Regions from separate parts of the Amycolatopsis sp. 505 genome, predicted to be linked through region 3. Evidence: riboswitches for the same ligand, from Rfam matches in the RefSeq annotation. Region 3 holds a riboswitch; each other region holds the start of a gene.
The links. A riboswitch is a leader RNA that binds a small molecule or an ion and turns the genes downstream of it on or off. The one in region 3 is predicted to bind S-adenosylmethionine.

Region 1 (6,009 bases), on a different contig from region 3:
CGCTCCTTGAACGCGCGCTTGAGCACGGTGTAGGCGTGCTCGCTCTTGGCCACCACCATCACGCCGGTGGTGCCCGCGTCGAGCCGGTGGACCACGCCCTGGCGTTCGGCCGCGCCCGACGTCGCGATCCGGAGGCCGGCCGCGGCGAGGCCGCCGACGACGGTGGGGCCGGTCCAGCCCGGGCTCGGGTGCACCGCGACGCCGACCGGCTTCGAGATCACCACGATGTCGTCGTCGTCGTGCAGGATCTGCATGCCTTCGACCGGCTGCGCGACGACCTCGACCGGGTTCGCCGGCTCCGGCAGGGTGATCTCCAGCAGGCCGCCGCCGGACAGGCGGTCGGACTTGCCCGCGGGACGGCCGTCGAGCAGCACGTCCCCGGACTCGGCGAGCTCGGCGACGACCGTGCGGGACAGCCCGAGCAGCTTGGCCAGGCCGGCGTCGACCCGCATCCCGTCGAGCCCGTCGGGCACCGGGAGCATCCGCGAGCTCACGCCTGCTCCTCCTGCTGTTGCTCGGCCTTCTTCTTGTCCTTGGTCGATGTGCCGTCGTAGTCCTTGCCCAGCAGGGACAGCAGCACGATCAGGGCGCCGCCGACGCAGATCGCGGAGTCGGCGATGTTGAAGATCGCGAAGCCCTTGCCGTTGGGCGCGAAGGCCGAGATGAAGTCGACGACGTGGCCCTGCAGCCCGCCGGGCGCGCGGAAGATGCGGTCGGTCAGGTTGCCGGTGGCGCCCGCGAGCACCAGGCCGAGGCCGATCGCCCAGCCGATCGAGCGCAGCCGCCGCGACAGCCAGATGATCGCGATGACCACGGCGAGCGCGACCAGGGCGAGCACCCAGGTCATGCCGGTGGCCATCGAGAACGCGGCGCCGGGGTTGCGGATCACCTGCAGGTAGATCAGCCCGCCGAGGACCTTGACCGGCTCCTTGCCCTCCAGGTTGGCGACGACCAGGTTCTTCGTCACCAGGTCGATCGCCCAGAACACGACGGCGACCGCGAAGACCCAGCCGACCCGCCGCTTCGGCAGCAGCGGCTTCGCCGGCACCTCCGGGTTCTCGGGCGCGTCGGCGGCCGGATCGGGCACCGCCTCGGCGGGCGCGGCGGTGTCGGGTTCGGAGTGGCTGGGCTCGGTGCTCACCGGTCCATTGTCCACGGCGCTGGTCAGGCGGCGGCGGGCCCGTCCGGACGCGGCCGCAGGAGCACGGCGAAGGCGGCCGCGAACAGGACGCCCGCCGCGGCGAGCGCGCCGGCTGCTGGAGGTAGGAAAACCGTCGCGACCAGCGCGAACACGCCGGTGACGGCCAGCAGGAACCAGCTGCGTTCGCAGCCGGCCAGCACCAGGAGGCCGAGCGTCGCCAGGAGCGCGCCGCGGACGTCGCCGCCGAGCCGGAACTGGAGGGCGCCGACCAGGTCGAGCAGCGGGACGGCGGCCAGCGCCCCGAGCGTGCCGAGCAGGAACCGGCCGGGACGCTCGGGCCGCAGCTGCCGCCAAGACCAGGCGGCCACGCAGAGCACCACGCAGACGAGACCGGCGAGCCAGCCGAGCCGCGCCGAGGGCACCACGTCGACGGCGGCGGCGATCGCTCTCTGCTCGCTCGCCAGGCCGGTGCCGTTGAGCTCGTTGGTCGCGAAGCCGTGCGACCGCTGGTACCCCAGCGTGCTTTCGGGGCGGTCCGTGACCAGGTCGACGGCCACCAGCACGATCAGCGCGAACCCCAGCGCGGCCAGCGGGAACCAGGACCGCCGTGAACACCCCATCGGGTCAGGGTATCGAGCGCGGGCTTCCCCGCAGCAGGGCGATGAAGGCGGCGGCGAGCAGGATCATCGCCGAGGCCAGCATGCCCGCCGTGTCCGCCGAGAGCACCACGGCGACCAGGGCGAATGCCACCGTCGTCAGCAGGACGAACCGGCTGCGTTCGCAGGCGGCGAGCAGCAGCAGGCCGAGGGTGGCCAGGAGCGGGCCGCGCAGGCCGTCGCCGAGGCGGAACTGCCAGGACCCGACCAGGTCGAGCAGCGGGACGGCGAGCAGCGCGGCGATCGTGCCGAGGACGAACCACCCCACCCGGCCCGGCCGCCGGGCGAACGCGTACCAGACGGCGGTGCCGAGGACGGCCACGCCGAGCGTGACCAGCCATACCGGCCCGGCCGGGAGGCTGCTGTCCCCGACGTGGAAGTCCAGCGGCCACCGCTGCGCGCGGCTGTACTCGGTCGCGCCGGGCGGGACCGCCGGTGCGAGGAGGAGGTTCGCGGACTCGCTTTCGGCCCGGCTCCGGCGCCACAGCAGCTGCACGACGACCGAGCCGAGCTGCGCGAACCCCAGCAGTGCCAGCGGAAACCAGAAACGCGGCCCTCTCCCCATCGGCCCAGGCTGGCGTTCAGCAGAACGGCGGCAGCTCGCGCGGGTCGCCGACCGGGGCCCAGCGGCCGTCCACCTTCGCGTACTCCCAGCGAGCTCCGCGGGCGACGATCTGCCGCAGGGCGAGGAGCACGCGGTCGACGTGTTCCTCCGTGCTGCCGAGGCCGAGGCTGACGCGGACCGCCTGCTGCCCGTCGCCGCCGGTGCGGCCGATCAGGCGCTTGGCCGCGATGTGGGCGCAGAAGGCGCCGTCGCGGACGCCGATGCCGTACTCGGCGGACAGGACCGCGGCGAGCCAGCCGGGGTCGAAGCCGTCGACGACGAAGCTGACCGTGCCGACCCGGTCGACCGGCGCGTCGAACAGCCGCAGCTCGGCGCAGCCCGGGATGCTCTCGAGGCCCTTGCGGAGCCGGGCGAGCAGGGCCTGCTCGTGGTCTTCGATCGCGGCCCAGTTTTCGCCGAGGGTCTCGCACGCGACGCCGAGCGCGTACACGCCGACGGTGTTGGGCGAGCCGGCTTCGTGGCGCTCCGGGCCGGTGTTCCAGACGACGGCGTCTTCGGTGACGAGCTTGGTCGCACCGCCGCCGGCGAGGTACGGGCGGGCCGCGCGCAGCCAGTCGGCACGCCCGATCAGCGCGCCCGCACCGAAGGGCGCGTACAGCTTGTGGCCGGACAGCGCGACGTAGTCGACGTCGAGTTCCTTGAGCGAGATCCGGCGGTGCGGGGCCAGCTGGGCGGCGTCGAGGGCGATGCGGGCGCCGTGTTTCCGCGCCACGGCCGCGATTTCCGCCACCGGGAGCAGCTCACCGGTCACATTGGACGCCCCGGTGACGACGACCAGCCGCGGGCCCTGCGGGGCTTCGGCGAGTGCTTCGTCCACAGCGGACACCGCGGCGAGGCGGGTGCGCGGCGTCGGGATCCGCCGGACGTTCGGGCCGTGCCACGGCAGCAGCGCGGCGTGGTGCTCGGTGTCGAAGACAACCACCGTGGTGTGCCGGGGAAGGCTGCGGGCGAGGAGGTTGAAGGAGTCGGTGGTGTTGCGGGTGAAGACGACGGTGTCGGTACGCCGCGCGTCGACGAAGCGGCGCAGGACGTCGCGGGTGCGCTCGTAGAGCTTGGTGGAGACCTGCGACGCGAAGCCGGCGCCGCGGTGGACGCTGGCGTACCAGGGCAGGAACTCGTCGACCTTCGCGCGGACGGCGTCGAGGCAGGGTGCGCTCGCGGCGTGGTCGAGGTTGGCGTAGCCGATGTCCCCGCCGGTCACCAGCGGAACCCGCAGCGACGCCCCGGCGACGGCGGGAACGGCAGGGGCTTCGAGCTGGGTGCGGTCGATGGCGAGAGTCATCGGGGTGCCTCCTCGGCGATCCGGGGGACCCCGGCGAGGGGCCCGCGCTTGCCCGTCGCACGGCGCGACCGGCCCGGTCTTCACCCGGGGCACCCCACCGCGGTAGGAGGGTTGCCGGCCAGCAAGCCGGGGCTTCGCGCTGGCACTCATGACCTGGTTCGAAAGGTAACCGAGAGCGCGCCCGGGCGCCAACCCCCGTCGCACATTCTGAGACGCCGGTCACAGAGCGTGCTCAGCGACCGGATTCGCCCTTCCAGCGGGCCAGGCGGCCGGCCCGGTCGACGGCGCGCAGCCGGCGTTCGACCGCGTCGCGGACCGCGCTCGTCGTGACGACCAGGAGCTGGTCGTTCTCCTGCAACCGGCTGGTCTTCTGCGGGGTGAACCCGGCGCCGTCGCGGACGACCAGGCTGATCGTCGCCCCGACCGGCAGCCGCAGCTCGGACAGGTACACGCCGTGCATCTTCGACCCCGGCTGGATGCGGACCTGCAGCAGTTCGGCGCCGAGCTCGTCCAGCGGCGCGGAGTCGACCTCGATCTCGTGCGCTTCGGACTTCTTGGCCAGCCCGAGCGTGCGCGCGAGCGGGCCGAGCGTCGCCCCCTGGACCAGCGTCAGCACGATGACCAGCACGAACACCGCGTCGACCAGCCGCTGCGCGCCCGGCAGGCCCTGCGACAACGGGATCATGGCGAGCACGATCGGCACCGCGCCGCGCAGCCCGGCCCACGACAGGAACACCTGTTCCCGCCACGGCAGGCGGAACGGCAGCATCGACAGCACCACCGAGACCGGCCGCGCCAGCAGCAGCACCACCGCGCCCGCGACCAGGCCCGGCACGATCGCGTCGAGCAGCCGGCCCGGCGAGGCGAACAGCCCGAGCAGCACGAACAGCCCGATCTGGGCCAGCCACCCCAGGCCCTCGGCGAACGAGAGCGTGTCCGACCGGTGCGGCAGCCGCGAATTGCCGAGCACCAGCGCGGCGACGTAGGTGGCGAGCAGCCCGGACGCGTGCAGCAGCTGCCCGGACGAGTAGGCGACGACGCACACCGCGACCGTGGCCAGCGGGTAGAGGCCGGTCGCCGGCAGCGCGGCCCGGCGCAGCGCGATCCCGCCGAGCCAGCCGAAGGCGAGGCCGATGACCAGGCCCGCCGTCAGCTCGTAGACCACCAGCAGCGGCAGCGTCCAGTCCACAGTGGTGCCTTCGGCCAGGACCACGACGGCGATGTAGGCCGGTGCGTCGTTGATCCCCGACTCGAGTTCGAGCGCGCCGGTGAGCCGTTTGCCGATCCCGGCCGTGCGCAGCACCGAGAACACCGCGGCCGCGTCGGTCGAGGCGAGCACCGCGCCCCACAGCAGCGCCAGCCGCCAGTCGAGGCCCAGCAGCCAGTGCAGGGCCGCGCCGGTGGCCGCAACGCTCACCACGACGGCCACTGTGGACAGTGCGATCCCGCGGCCCAGCGCGGGTTTCACCGCCGACCACCGGGTGGTCAGCCCGCCTTCGGCGAGGATCATGACGAGGGCGGCGAGGCCGAGCGACTGGGTCAGGCCGGGGTTGTCGAACCGGATGCCGAAGCCGGCTTCGCCCAGCAGGACGCCGATCCCCAGGTACAGCAGCAGCGAGGGCAGGCCGAGCCGGATCGACACGCGCACGGCCAGCACGGACGCGAGGAGGACGACGCCGCCGACGCCGAGCAGCACGGGAAGCTGGTCCATGCCCGCCTCCTCCCGAGTGCCGTGGGGCTCTCAGAATAGTGAGGCACGTGGATTAACTCGTTCGTGTACCGCTGCCCGGCGCCGGACACCCGGTGTGTTAAGGCGCCGCAACACCACTGAGCGCGTCGAGATCGACACCGAGCGCGGCGAACGGCTCCCCCGCTGCCGGCAGCACCTTGACCGCGCGGTGACCGTCCCGGGCCACCCAGCCGGCGTCGACCGCCCGCTCGAGCAGCGCGGCGGGCAGGGCGCCGGCGAGGTGGTCGCGGCGCTCCGTCCAATCCAGACAGTCACGCAGCAGCGGCCGCCGCCCGGCCGCGACGGGGACACCGAGATCCGCCAGGACGTCGCGGCCGCGCGGGGTCAGCGCCAGCCCGGCGGCGGTGTCGACCAGGCCGGTGGCGAGCATGCCCTCGCGGAGGGCGACGCCGAGCTCGCCGGCGAGGTGGTCGTAGCAGGTCCGGGCGAAGCCGAGCCGCCGGGCGCGCAGGGAGGACTTGAGGCCGGTGACCGGCCGGTGACCGGCAGCCTTTCGGGGGCTCCGGGTGGCGGAGCCCCCGGCCCGGGGCAGCGCCCCGGATGTCACTGCGTGCT
Region 2 (6,009 bases), on a different contig from region 3:
ACGGCGACCTTCCGGGCCAGCAGGTGGTCGGCGAGCCAGCGGACACCTTCGACGTCCAGGTGGTTGGTCGGCTCGTCGAGCACGATCAGGTCGAGCTCGCCGGTCAGCGCGGCGGCCAGGGAGACCCGGCGCCGCTCGCCGCCGGACAGGTTCGCCGTCGGGGTGTCCAGACCGATCGCCGTGATACCCAGGCCGTCCACAATGGACCGGACACGGGCGTCGGCGGCCCATTCGTGCTCGGCGCCGTAGCGTTCGAGCACGACGTCGCCGACCGTGCTGCCGTCCGGGAGTTCCGTGCGTTGGGTGACCACGGCCATCCGCAGATCGCGAACATGGCTCACCCGCCCTGAATCCGGCTCGGCGAGTCCGGAAAGGACTTCCAGCAGCGTGGTCTTGCCGCCCCCGTTGAGGCCGACGACGCCGATGCGCTGCCCGGCCGCGATGCCGAGGGAAACGCCGTCCAGCAGCGGGCGAACCCCGTAGGACTTGCTCACCGCCTCCAGGTTGACCAGGTTGGCCATCCGCTCAGCCGATCCTTTCCACAATGACGAACCGGGTCGCCACGACCTGAGTCGTGTCGTCCACGGTGAATTCCGGGTTCTCCAGGGCGGCGCGCACTTCCGCGCTCTGCCAGAACTTCGTGTGCTCCGCGCGCCACTCGGCAACGCTCGCGAAACCCTCGCCCTCGCCGAGCGCGTGCTCGATGTCCACTGCGGACAGTGGCAGGACACGTACCTCGACCGTTTCGATGACCGCCACCCCGGTGCCGGCGGAGTCGAGCACCAGCTCTCGCTCACCCACGAAGGGCAACGCTTCGCCGTCGTGTTCGTATTCCGCGAGCAGGGCCGAGGTCGTCGTCTTCTCCCCGGCCAGGATCGCCGCGACCAGCTTGTCGCGCAGCGGGCCGGGGAACGCGAACTCGGCGTGCTTCATGCGTGCACCCGCGGCGGCGCCGGGCGCGGCGCGTCGTCCCCGCCGACCACCCGGGCGCCGGGGACCGGGCCGTGGGCCACGCGGACCGTGCGGCAGACGCCGGCGCCCGACAGCTCGGCCGCGACCTCCACCGCCGACTGCGCGTCTTCGCAGAGGAACGCGCACGTCGGGCCGGAACCGGACACCGTGCCCGCGAGCGCGCCCGCGTTCACGCCCGCCCGGAGCGTGCGGCGCAGGTCGGGCCGCAGCGAGACCGCGGCCGCCTGGAGGTCGTTGCCCAGCAGCAAGGCCAGCTGGCGCGGGTCGCCCGAGGCCAGCGCCTCGACGACCGGCGTGTGCGAGCCGATCCGGGGCGGGTTGCCCGCCGCGCGCAGGCGGTCGAGTTCGCCGAACACCTTCGGCGTCGACAGCCCCTCGGCGGCGAAAGCCAGCACCCAGTGGAACGTGTGCCGCGACAGCACCGGGACGAGCTGTTCGCCGCGGCCGGTGCCCAGCGCGGTGCCGCCGTAGAGCGCGAACGGGACGTCGCTGCCCAGGCCGGCGGCGATTTCGGCGAGTTCGTCGCGGGTGACGTCGAGCCCCCACAGCGAAGCGAGTCCGACCAGTGTCGCCGCGGCGTCGGCGCTGCCGCCCGCCATGCCGCCCGCGACCGGGATGCCCTTGCGCAGCACCACCCGGACCTTCGGCTCACCGGTGCGCCCGACGTGCGCCGCGAGCGCCTCGACGGCCCGCCAGGCCAGGTTTTCGGGGCCGATCGGGACCGAGCCCTCCCCCTCGCCGTAGACCTCGATGCCGGGCTCTTCGGTGACCGCGACGGTCACCTCGTCGGTCAGCGACAGCGCCTGGAACACGGTGACCAGCTCGTGGTAACCGTCTTCCCGCAGGTCGTCGACCGAAAGGTGCAGGTTGACCTTGGCCGGGACCCGGACGGTGACTGGGGGCGGAACTACAGCGAGCACCCGACCAGCCTACGTGCCCGCGGAAACGCCCCGATGCGACCTGCGCATCGGGGCGTTCCCGGTGGAAAGCTCAGGCAGCCGCCACACCCTGCGGGCTGCGCGCGGTCTGCGTCACGTGCCCGCCGCGCTCGGCGACCCAGGCCAGCGCCGCGTCGGCCCGCTCGCCGCGGACACCCAGGCGGAACCGGCCGACCGGCGTGTCACCGATGCGGGTCAGGCCGCCGCCGATGGTGGCGAACTCGACGTCGAAGCGGCCGGCGGCCTCGGGCAGCAGCGCGCCCACCGAAGCGAAACCGACCAGCACGACGTCGGCCGAGCGGTCGTAGCGCGCCGCCTGCGAGCGGGTCGTCTCGATGGCCGGCAGCAGCGCCTGGGCGGTGCGGCTGGCCGGGTTCGAGATCAGGTCGAGCACCGTGCCGCGCTCGACGACCGTGCCGTCCTCCAGCACCGCGACGTCGTCGCAGACCCGGCGGACCACGCCCGCGTCCGGCGTCGTGACGACGATCGTGGTGCCCAGCTCGGAGCGCGCCCGGTCGAGGACGGCGAGCACCGCGCCGGCCTCCTCCGGGTCGACGCCGGCGGTCGGGTCGTCGGCGAGCAGCACGGCCGGGGCCGCCGCCAGCGCCTTCGCGACCGCGACGCGGCGCAGCTGCCCGGCGGACAGCTCACCGGGCCGCTGCGTGGCGCGCTGGGTCAGGCCGACGAGGTCGAGCAGCGAGCCGACCCGGCTGCGGCGCTGCGGGCCGTCGACGCCGAGCTGCTCGAGCGGGGAAGCGATGTTGCCGGCGATGGTGCGCTCGGCGATCAGCTCCGGCTTCGTGGAAACGACGCCGAGCTGACGGCGGATTTCGCGGAGGCGGCGGCCGTCGAGGGTGCCGGTGTTGAGGCCGTCGAGGCGGACGACACCGCGGTCGGGGCGCTCCTGCAGGGCGATGCACCGGGCGAGGACGGACTTGCCCGACCCGGCGGGACCGACCACGCCGAACAGCGAGCCTGCCTGGACGTCGACGCTCACGTCCCGCAGCGCGACGACGGAGTTTCCGTTGGTGGCAAAGGTTTTGGACAGGTTTTCGACGGTGATCACGAAGGCTCCAGAAAACGGGGTGCAGGCAGCGCGCAGCACCCGGCCGCAAGCGAGTTCCGTCCTGTTCGGACGGTGCATGAAGAAGAGGTGGACCGGCTCGGACTAGCTCAGTGGGAGCGTCGACATGCGGTCACGGAGCGGCGGCCTTCGTCGACAACGCGACGCCTGGTCAGGAGCAGGGGGCGGGCTACCCTCTTCATCGAAAACGGCCTCCATCGGTCCTGGCGGTAGCACCTGCCCTGTGGAGGGTGGTTGCTGCGACTTCGGCGAGCCAGGTCTCTCAGTCGCTCGGGATGGACGTATTGAGTAAAACCGATCCCGAGGAGCGAAAGCAAGCCCGTTGGCCCAGATCACACGAGTGGAGGTGTCCGAATCGCGGGATCACGGGCTTGGCGGGCGTATTTTCACGCCTCCACTGTGGAGCCGCTAGCGCGCGGCGGCGATGCGGGCGAAGTCGTGCACATCCAGCTGCTCGCCACGGGTCCTGGGGTCGATCCCGGCCGCCGTCAGGAGTTCGCCGGCGCGCTCGGCCGAGCCCGCCCAGCCCGCGAGCGCGGCCCGGAGCGTCTTCCTGCGTTGTGAGAAAGCGGCGTCCACCAGGCCGAAGAGGACGTCCCGGTCGTCGGACGCCGTCGCGTCGGCCCGCTCGAAGGCGACGAGCGCGGAATCGACGTTCGGCACCGGCCAGAACACCGAGCGTGGCACGGCGGCGACCTTGCGTGCGGGGCCGTACCAGGCGAGCTTGACGCTGGGCACGCCGTAGATCCGGCTGCCGGGGCCGGCGGCCATCCGGTCGGCGACCTCGGTCTGCACCATGACGAGACCGGTCCGGAGGGAGGGCACCTCGGCCAGGAGGTGCAGCACGACGGGCACGGCGACGTTGTAGGGCAGGTTGGCGACGAGAGCGGTCGGCTCGCCCAGTTGTTCGCGGGTGACGCGCAGGGCGTCCGCCCCGACGACGGTGAGGTTCCCCGCGGCCTCGGGCCCGCGTTCGGCGACGGTCTTGGGCAGCCGTTCGGCGAGCTTGGGGTCGATCTCGACGGCGACCACCCGGGCGCCGGTGGCGAGCAGCCCGAGGGTCAGGGACCCGAGGCCGGGCCCGACCTCGAGGACGACGTCGTCGGGCGTGACGTTCGCCAGCTCGACGATCCGCCGGACGGTGTTGGGGTCGTGCACGAAGTTCTGCCCGAGCTTCTTGGTCGGCCGCACGTCGAGTTCGGCCGCCAGCGCACGGATTTCGGCCGGTCCCAGCAGTTCAACCACCGCTGGAGCCTACTTGAACCCGGAATTCGCGTGATCAGAGGCGCATCTCGCGTGATTGGGGGGACGACACGCGTGATTGGAGAGCCGACACGCGTGATTGGCGGGTCGACACGCGAAACGGCCCCCGTCCGGGGAGGGACGGGGGCCGGTTCGAAGCGGTACTCAGGCCTTCTTGCCGCAGACCGGCCAGGCGCTGTAGCCGCCGCGGGCGTCGCGGACCTTCTCCGCGACCGCGATCTGCTGCTCGCGCGAAGCCTGGCTCGGCAGGTTCGCGTACTGGTCGCCGCCGTAGGCGTCCCACGTGCGCTTGTCGAACTGGAGGCCGCCGTAGTAGCCGTTGCCGGTGTTGATGGACCAGTTGCCGCCCGACTCGCACTGCGCGATGCGGTCCCACGCGGAGCCGTCGCCGATGTTCGGGGCCGGGGCTTCCTTGGTGCCGACGTGGACGATCTTCGGCTTCGGCTGGGTGATGACCTTCTCGGAGATGCTCTCCCGGCCGACCTCTTTGCCGTTCTTCTGCGTGACCTTGTAGGTCACTTCCTTCTCACCCGGCGTGCCGGGGTCCTCGACCTGCGTCTTGCCCTTGGCGAGGTTCGGGTCGTCGACGCGCTGCTCGGGCGGGTCGATGGACTCCTTCTGGACGACCGTCGAGACGCCGGTGCGGCTGATGTGCACCTCGGCGCCGTCGGTCAGCTTGACGTCCAGGCCGCCCTCGGCCTGGTCCTCCGGGCCCAGGGTGAGCTTGTACTCGCCCAGGAACTCCTTCGTCGTCACGGCCGTGGTCTTGACCTGCTTCGGCGCGTTGCCGCCGTCGTACAGGGTGATGTTCTTGAGCGTCTTGATCTCGACGGTCGCGCCCTGCAGCGGCAGCTCGCCGCTCTTCGGCATTGACATCCAGGTGCCGGCCTTGTCCATCTCGGTCATCCCGAGCTGGCTCAGCGCGTCGCCGAGGTGGGTCGCGCGGACCCAGGAGGTGCGCTCGGCGCCGTCGACGATCAGCTTCAGCTGGCGGCCGCGCTCGAGCTTGATGACGCCGCCGTCGCCGACCTCCGCCTGCGGGGAGGGCGAGAGCGAGTCGTGCTCGCCGACGGACAGGCCCGCGTCCTCGAGCACCTCGCCGACGGTGCCGCCGAAGGAGTGCACGGTCTGCTGGTGGCCGTCGACGTCGACGGTGATGCTCTTGTTCATCGCCAGCGCGGCCGCGCCGCCGCCGGCGACGCTGATCATGACGCTGAGGACGGCACCCTTGAGGAACCGGCGCTTCCAGACCTTGGTGGTCTGGCGGAGGCCCTCGTCCAGAGCCGCACGGCGCGCTTCGGGGGAAGCGGTGCGGTCCTCCTCGAGGCCGTCCGGGATGACGATCGGCGGCAGGTACGTCGTCTCGGCGTTGATGAGGCGGATCAGTTCGTCGACGTCGACGTCGATCTCGGCCATCATCGCGTCGGCATCGGGGCCGAGCGCGGCGAGGATGTCCTGCTGCGTGATGTTCGGGTCGTCGGAGAAGTCGAGCTGGCCGTACGCGGTGTCCTCGAAATGACCGCGTTCGAGGACGGCGGAGCGCGCTCCAGCCTGTCTGCTACCTGTCACCGGGGATCGTTCCCTTTCACGAGACGACGGTCGGGGGCGCCGTCTCTACGACTGGGCGTGACGATCGGCAACTGCTGAGCGCAGGTCCGACCGGCACGATCACGGGACAGTAACGGGTCGCGGCGGGTTGCGCAAACACCCCCCGGAGTGTCGTGATCTGGGTCACTCCATCAGGTGGACGAG
Region 3 (6,009 bases):
GAAGGGTCGGCGGCGCACACCGGCGAGCCCGACGGGTCCGTCGACGTCGTCCTGAGCGTGAACAACGTCATGCTGTGGGAAGACCGCGCGGCCGGGTTCGCCGAGTTGTTCCGGGTGCTGCGCCCGGGCGGGCGGCTGCTGCTGTCCGCGCACGAGAAGTGGCTGCCCGTGACCAGGCACGTCCTGGCCGACGAAGCCGCCGCCGCGGGCTTCGCCGACCTGCAGACCTGGACCTGGGAGCCGCCGGGGTTCGCCGCGCTCGCCGCCCAGCTGCGCGCGGTCAAGCCCGCCTAGCGGGTGTCCGTGCGGATCGGGTGGCCCTCGGGCACCTCGACCAGCACGATGCGCGTGCCGTCCGGATCGGCGATCCAGGCCTCGTCGAGGCCCCACGGCTCGCGCCGGGCGTCGCGCACCGGTTCCAGGCCCTTCGCCGCGAGGTCGGCCAGGGTGCCGGCGAGGTCCCGGACCTGCAGCCAGAGCACCAGATCGGGTGACGCGCCCGCCTCGCCCGCGCCGGAGACCTCCAGCGAGCCGTGGCCGAGGAAGAACACGGTGCCGCCCGGGAACTCCCGCTCCACGGCCAGGCCGAGGGTGTCGCGGTAGAACGCCGTGGAAGCGGCGGCGTCCCGCGGGCGGATCAGCAGCCGGCTCTTCAGGATCTCCATCCGACCATCCCTACCGGACGGGCTCAGGCGGCCGCAATCGCCGCGATGCCGGACAGCACGATCACCGAGCCGGCCAGCCGCCGCACGGCGTCCCGCTCGCCCAGGACCAGCCACGCGGCGAGGCCGCCGAGCACGATGCTCAGCTCGCGGGCGGGCGCGACCAGGCTGACCGGCGCCATCGTCAGGGCGAACAGCACGAGGATGTAGGCGACCGGCGACAGCAGCCCGACGAGCAGCACCTCCCGGCGGTGCTCGCGCCAGACGCGGCCGACCTCGGCGCGCCCGGCCAGCGCGCCGGGCACGAGCAGGACGCTCTGCAGGACCGAGCCGAGGCCGAAGTAGACGACCGGCGGCACGCCGAGGCCGGTCACCGAGTGCGCGTCCCAGAGCGTGTAGCCGGCGATGACGGCGCCGGTCAGCAGGCCGTAGAAGATCCCCGCTTTGACCGCCCGCGGGTCACCCGCCTTGCGGCCGGTGCTGATCACCAGGACGCCGGCGATCACCAGGAACGCACCGAGCAGGCCGAGCGGGCCGGGCCGTTCGCCGAGCACGAGGACGGCGGCCAGCACCGACAGCAGCGGCCCGGTGCCCCGCGCGACGGGGTAGACGACGGACAGGTCCCCGACGCGGTACCCGCGTTGCAGCACGATGCCGTAGGCGATGTGCAGCACGGAGGTGACGACGGCGGCGAGCAGCCAGCTCCACTGTGGACGGTCGGCTTCGACGACGAGCTGGACGACCGTGATCGGCAGCAGCGCGACGGCGCCGACGGTGTAGTAGAGCCAGACGAACTGGGTGCCACCGGAAGAAATCCGCTTGGCGGCGAGGTTCCAGGCGGCGTGCACGACGGCCGCGACGAGGACGAGGGACAAGGCGGTGGCGTTCATCGGACCCCTTCGGGTTTTCGCGCGCGCGAAAGCCGGGTCCTCCAGGCTTTTGCCCCGTCAGATGAACGACCGGCCGTCCGGGCCCGCCGATGGTGCCGCTCGGACCAGGCCCACCGGTCCTGGTTGTGTCGAGCTGGAAGCGCGGACCGGCGACGGAACCCTAGGCACTACCGCCGTCCACCGTACTCCCGGCTCCGGACGCCCGCGGCCCGGCTGTTAGAGTGGTCGCTCGCTGCCCGTGCGGCATTCCGTCATGGAGGAAACCCGGTTTCACCGGGGCCACTTCAGCGCGGCGGCGATCTCACCGAGTGAAACAGGAGTTGCCCTATGGCCAACATCAAGTCGCAGATCAAGCGCATCACGACGAACGAGAAGGCGCGTCAGCGCAACCAGGCGATCCGGTCCTCGGTGAAGACCGCGATCCGCAAGGTCCGCGAAGCCGCCGAGGCCGGCGACAAGGCCAAGGCCGTCGAGCTGCAGCGCGACGCCGCCCAGAAGCTGGACAAGGCCGTCTCGAAGGGCGTCATCCACGCCAACCAGGCCGCCAACAAGAAGTCGGCGCTCGCCAAGCGCGTCAACGCGCTCTGAGCTGGTTGATTTCTGGGAAGGCCCCGGCTTCGGCCGGGGCCTTCTTCATGTCACCCCTTGGCCGCGGCCACCTCGAGGACCGCTCGCTCCAGCGCGTAGCCCGGGTCCGCCGCCGCGCCCTTGACCTCGGCGTTCAGCCGCGCGACCACGCGCATCGCCGTCGCCAGGCCGTCCGGGTTCCAGCCGCGGGACTGGCCCTGCGCCTTGCGGATCTTCCACGGCGGCATGCCGAGCTCGCCCGCCAGCTGGTTCGGGTTGCCCCGGCCCGCGCCGGAGACCCGGGCGATCGTGCGGACCGCGTCGGCCAGCGCGTCCGCGACCAGGACGTGCGGGACACCCAGCTGCATCGCCCAGCGCAGCGACTCCAGCGCCGCCGAGCGGTCCCCGCTGACGGCCTTCTCCGCGACCGCGAACCCGGTGACGTCGGCGCGGCCGCGGTGGTAGCGGCGGACCGCGTCGGCGTCGACGGTCCCGCCCGTGTCCGCGACCAGCTGCGTCGCCGCCGAGGAGAGTTCCCGCAGGTCGGAGCCGACGGCGTCGAGGAGGGCGGCCACCCCGGCCGGGTCGATCTTGCCGCCCACCCGGCGCACCTCGTGGCGCACGAACTGCTCCCGCTCGGCCGGTTTGGTCAGCTTCGGGCACTCGGTGACCTCGGCGCCGGCCTTCTTCAGCGCGGCCGGGAGCGACTTGCCGGCCTTGCTGCGGCCACCGCCGGTGTGCACGACGACGAGCACGACCCCGTCCGCCGGGTCCTTCAGGTAGCTCGCGACGGCGTCGGCCAGCTCCTGCGAGATGTCCTGCGCCGACTCGAGGACGATCACCCGGCCCTCGCTGAACAGCGACGGGCTGACCAGTTCGGCCAGCTCGGGCGCTGTGAGATCGGACACCCGGACGCGGGTCAGCTCCGCGGTGGGGTCCGTCGCGCGGGCGGCGGCGAGCGTCTCGCGGACGGCCCGCTCGATCAGCAGTTCTTCCTCCCCCAGCACCAGCTGCAGCGGGGTCGGGGCGGTGGCTTGCGCGGTCACCCGGGAATCCTCTCACTTGCGCTCCGATGCCCCCGCTCCGGTGATGTCGGGCGGCCACCGTGGCACGGCGCGAGCGCGATGTCGTACGGTGTAGCCGAGGCAGCCCGCCCCGGACGATCCGGCGTGCGCGGCACCGACAACCGAATACCGCTCATCCAGAGGGGCAGAGGGAACGGCCCGACGAAGCCCCGGCAACCGGCGTACAGCCCGTCATCCCGCGATCGCGGGGTAGCTGACGACCACGGTGCCAATTCCGGCCCGCTTCGGCGGGGCAGATGAGGAAAGGAACCTCGCGATGACCGCCACCCTCGGCACGACCTCCACCACGAAGACCCCGGATCTCGGTCCCGCCGTCGAACTGGTGTCGAAGGAAGAGGGCCACCGGCAGCCGCTCGCCCCGGAGTTCGTCTCCGCCGAAGACTTCTCGCCGCTCGAGGTCGCCTACGACTTCGGCCGCGTCCGCCGCGAGGACATCGAGGCCGGCCCCAAGAACATCTGGCGCTACAAGAAGCTCCTTCCGGTTCCGTCCAACGTCGAAGAGATCCCGAACACCGAACCGGGCGCGACGCGGCTGGTCCGCGCCGACCGCCTCGCCAAGGCGCTCGGCCTCAAGCGCGTGTGGGTCAAGGACGACACCGGCAACCCGACGCACTCGTTCAAGGACCGCGTCGTCGCCGTCGCGCTGGCCGCCGCCCGCGAGTTCGGGTTCGAGGTGCTCGCGTGTCCGTCGACCGGCAACCTGGCCAACGCGACGGCCGCCGCCGCGGCCCGCGCCGGCTGGCGGTCGGTCGTGCTGATCCCGAAGACCCTCGAGCGCGCCAAGATCCTCACCACCGCGGTGTACGACGGTGACCTCCTCGCCATCGACGGCAATTACGACGACGTCAACCGCCTCGCCACCGAGCTCGCCGGCGAGCACCCGAAGTGGGCGTTCGTCAACGTGAACGTCCGGCCGTACTACTCGGAGGGCTCGAAGACGCTGGCCTTCGAGGTCGCCGAGCAGCTCGGCTGGCGCATCCCGCCGCAGATCGTCGTCCCGATCGCCTCCGGTTCGCAGCTGACCAAGGTGGACAAGGGTTTCCGCGAGCTGGGTCAGCTCGGTCTCGTGGACGCCAGCCCGTACAAGGTGTTCGGCGCGCAGGCCACCGGCTGCTCGCCGGTCTCGGCCGCGTTCCGCGAGGGCCACGACGTGGTCCAGCCGGTGAAGCCGGACACGATCGCCCGTTCGCTGGCGATCGGCAACCCGGCCGACGGCCCGTACGTGCTCGACATCGTCAACCGCACCGGCGGCGCGATCGAGGACGTCTCCGACGAAGAGGTCGTCGAGGGCATCCGCCTGCTCGCCCGCACCGAAGGCATCTTCACCGAGACGGCGGGCGGGGTCACCGTCGCCACGGCGAAGAAGCTGGTCGAGACGGGCAAGCTGGACCCGGACGCCGAGACGGTCCTGCTGATCACCGGCGACGGCCTCAAGACCCTCGACGCGATCGAGAACCACGTCGGCCCCAAGGCCACCCTGCCGCCCTCGGCCGCGGCCGTGAACGAGGCCCTCGGCTACTGAGCTCCGGCCGGGGCGGGCTTCGGGCCCGCCCCGGCACTCAGCGGCGCGGCGGGCCGCGCGGCTCGCCTCGCCGGACTATCGCCGTTCCGGTGACCACCGCGGTGTCGCCGTCCAAATCGGTGCGGGTGACTCGCGCGCCGAGCGCCACCAGCGTGTCCACTGTGGACTTGCTGGGGTGGCCGTACGTGTTTCCCGCCCCCACGCTGACCAACGCCACCCGCGGGGCCACCGCCGCGAGGAACGACGGCAGCGAGTAACGGCTGCCGTGATGGGGCACCTTCAGCACCTCCGCCTTCAGATCTCCGATGTCGGCCAGCAGGTCCGCCTGCGCGGCCAGTTCGACGTCGCCGGTCAGCAGGACCCGCCCGGCCGTGGTTTCCGCTCGGAGCACCACCGAGCTGTTGTTGATCGTCGTGCCGTCCTGCGGCCCGTCTTGCCGCGCCGGTACATAACGGGGACCGAGGACGTCGAGCGCCAGGCCCGGCCAGTCCAGCCGCTCCCCCGGGCTCAGCTCGACCAGCGGCACTGCCCGCCGACCGGCCTCGGCGGCGACCTGGCGCCACGCCCACCCCGGCGACCGCCCGGGGCCGACGGCGATCGCACCGACCGCGCGACCGTCGAAGACCGAGGCGAGGCCGCCGATGTGGTCGGCGTGCAGGTGGCTCAGCACCAGCAGCGGAACCCGGTCGACCGCCAGCCGGTGCAGGCACTCGTCGACCGGCCCCGGCTCGGGCCCGGCATCGACGACGACCGCGCGCCCCGGCTCGGCGGTCGCCAGCACGACCGCGTCGCCTTGGCCGACGTCGCACTCGACCATCGCCCAGTTCCGCGGCGGCCACGTCGGCGCCACCACCCGGACCGGCACGAACACCAGCAGCGCACCGGCGACGAGCACGGCCATCAGCACCCGCACCTTCCGGTGCCGGACCGCGAGCGCCAGCACCGCCAGGACGGTGGCGGCCAGGAGACCGCCCACCCAGCCGCCGGGCCAGGCGATGACCGCGCCGGGAGCCCGGGCACCGTGCCGGGCCACCGCGATCAGCCACCGGGCCTCGGGGTCGGCCAGGTGCACCAGGAGTTTCCCGGCGCCCGGCCACCACGGACCGGTGATCGTCGCCAGCACGCCGAGCACCGTCGCCGGGGCCACGACGGGCGCGGCGAGGACGTTGGTCAGCACCGAAACCAGGCTCACCGACCCCGCCATGCCCGCGAGCACCGGCGCCGTCACCAGGAAGGCCGCCAGCGGGACGGCCAGCCCTTCCGCGAACCCCGGCGGGATCCCG

Region 1: it holds a riboswitch for S-adenosylmethionine, as region 3 does, so the genes downstream of both, H5965_RS44770 (aminotransferase class V-fold PLP-dependent enzyme) here and thrC (threonine synthase) in region 3, are expected to answer to the same signal.
Region 2: it holds a riboswitch for S-adenosylmethionine, as region 3 does, so the genes downstream of both, H5965_RS30015 (ATP-binding cassette domain-containing protein) here and thrC (threonine synthase) in region 3, are expected to answer to the same signal.

The regions. Positions count from the first base shown of each region.
Region 1 is NZ_JACKQP010000020.1:81,613-87,621, forward strand. Features, by position in the region: gene H5965_RS44750 (RluA family pseudouridine synthase) at 1-494, opposite strand, end outside; gene lspA (signal peptidase II) at 491-1,141, opposite strand; gene H5965_RS44760 (hypothetical protein) at 1,165-1,761, opposite strand; gene H5965_RS44765 (hypothetical protein) at 1,766-2,362, opposite strand; gene H5965_RS44770 (aminotransferase class V-fold PLP-dependent enzyme) at 2,379-3,704, opposite strand; SAM riboswitch class IV at 3,744-3,858, opposite strand; gene H5965_RS44775 (potassium/proton antiporter) at 3,937-5,415, opposite strand; gene H5965_RS44780 (metalloregulator ArsR/SmtB family transcription factor) at 5,513-6,009, opposite strand, start outside.
Region 2 is NZ_JACKQP010000008.1:449,974-455,982, forward strand. Features, by position in the region: gene H5965_RS30000 (ABC-F family ATP-binding cassette domain-containing protein) at 1-521, opposite strand, end outside; gene H5965_RS30005 (ASCH domain-containing protein) at 526-933, opposite strand; gene H5965_RS30010 (4-(cytidine 5'-diphospho)-2-C-methyl-D-erythritol kinase) at 930-1,892, opposite strand; gene H5965_RS30015 (ATP-binding cassette domain-containing protein) at 1,963-2,976, opposite strand; SAM riboswitch class I at 3,186-3,276, opposite strand; gene rsmA (16S rRNA (adenine(1518)-N(6)/adenine(1519)-N(6))-dimethyltransferase RsmA) at 3,403-4,239, opposite strand; gene H5965_RS30025 (transglycosylase family protein) at 4,402-5,826, opposite strand.
Region 3 is NZ_JACKQP010000006.1:357,413-363,421, reverse strand. Features, by position in the region: gene H5965_RS23600 (class I SAM-dependent methyltransferase) at 1-294, shown strand, start outside; gene H5965_RS23595 (VOC family protein) at 291-665, opposite strand; gene H5965_RS23590 (DMT family transporter) at 689-1,552, opposite strand; gene rpsT (30S ribosomal protein S20) at 1,880-2,140, shown strand; gene holA (DNA polymerase III subunit delta) at 2,191-3,165, opposite strand; SAM riboswitch class I at 3,314-3,447, shown strand; gene thrC (threonine synthase) at 3,461-4,726, shown strand; gene H5965_RS23570 (ComEC/Rec2 family competence protein) at 4,764-6,009, opposite strand, start outside.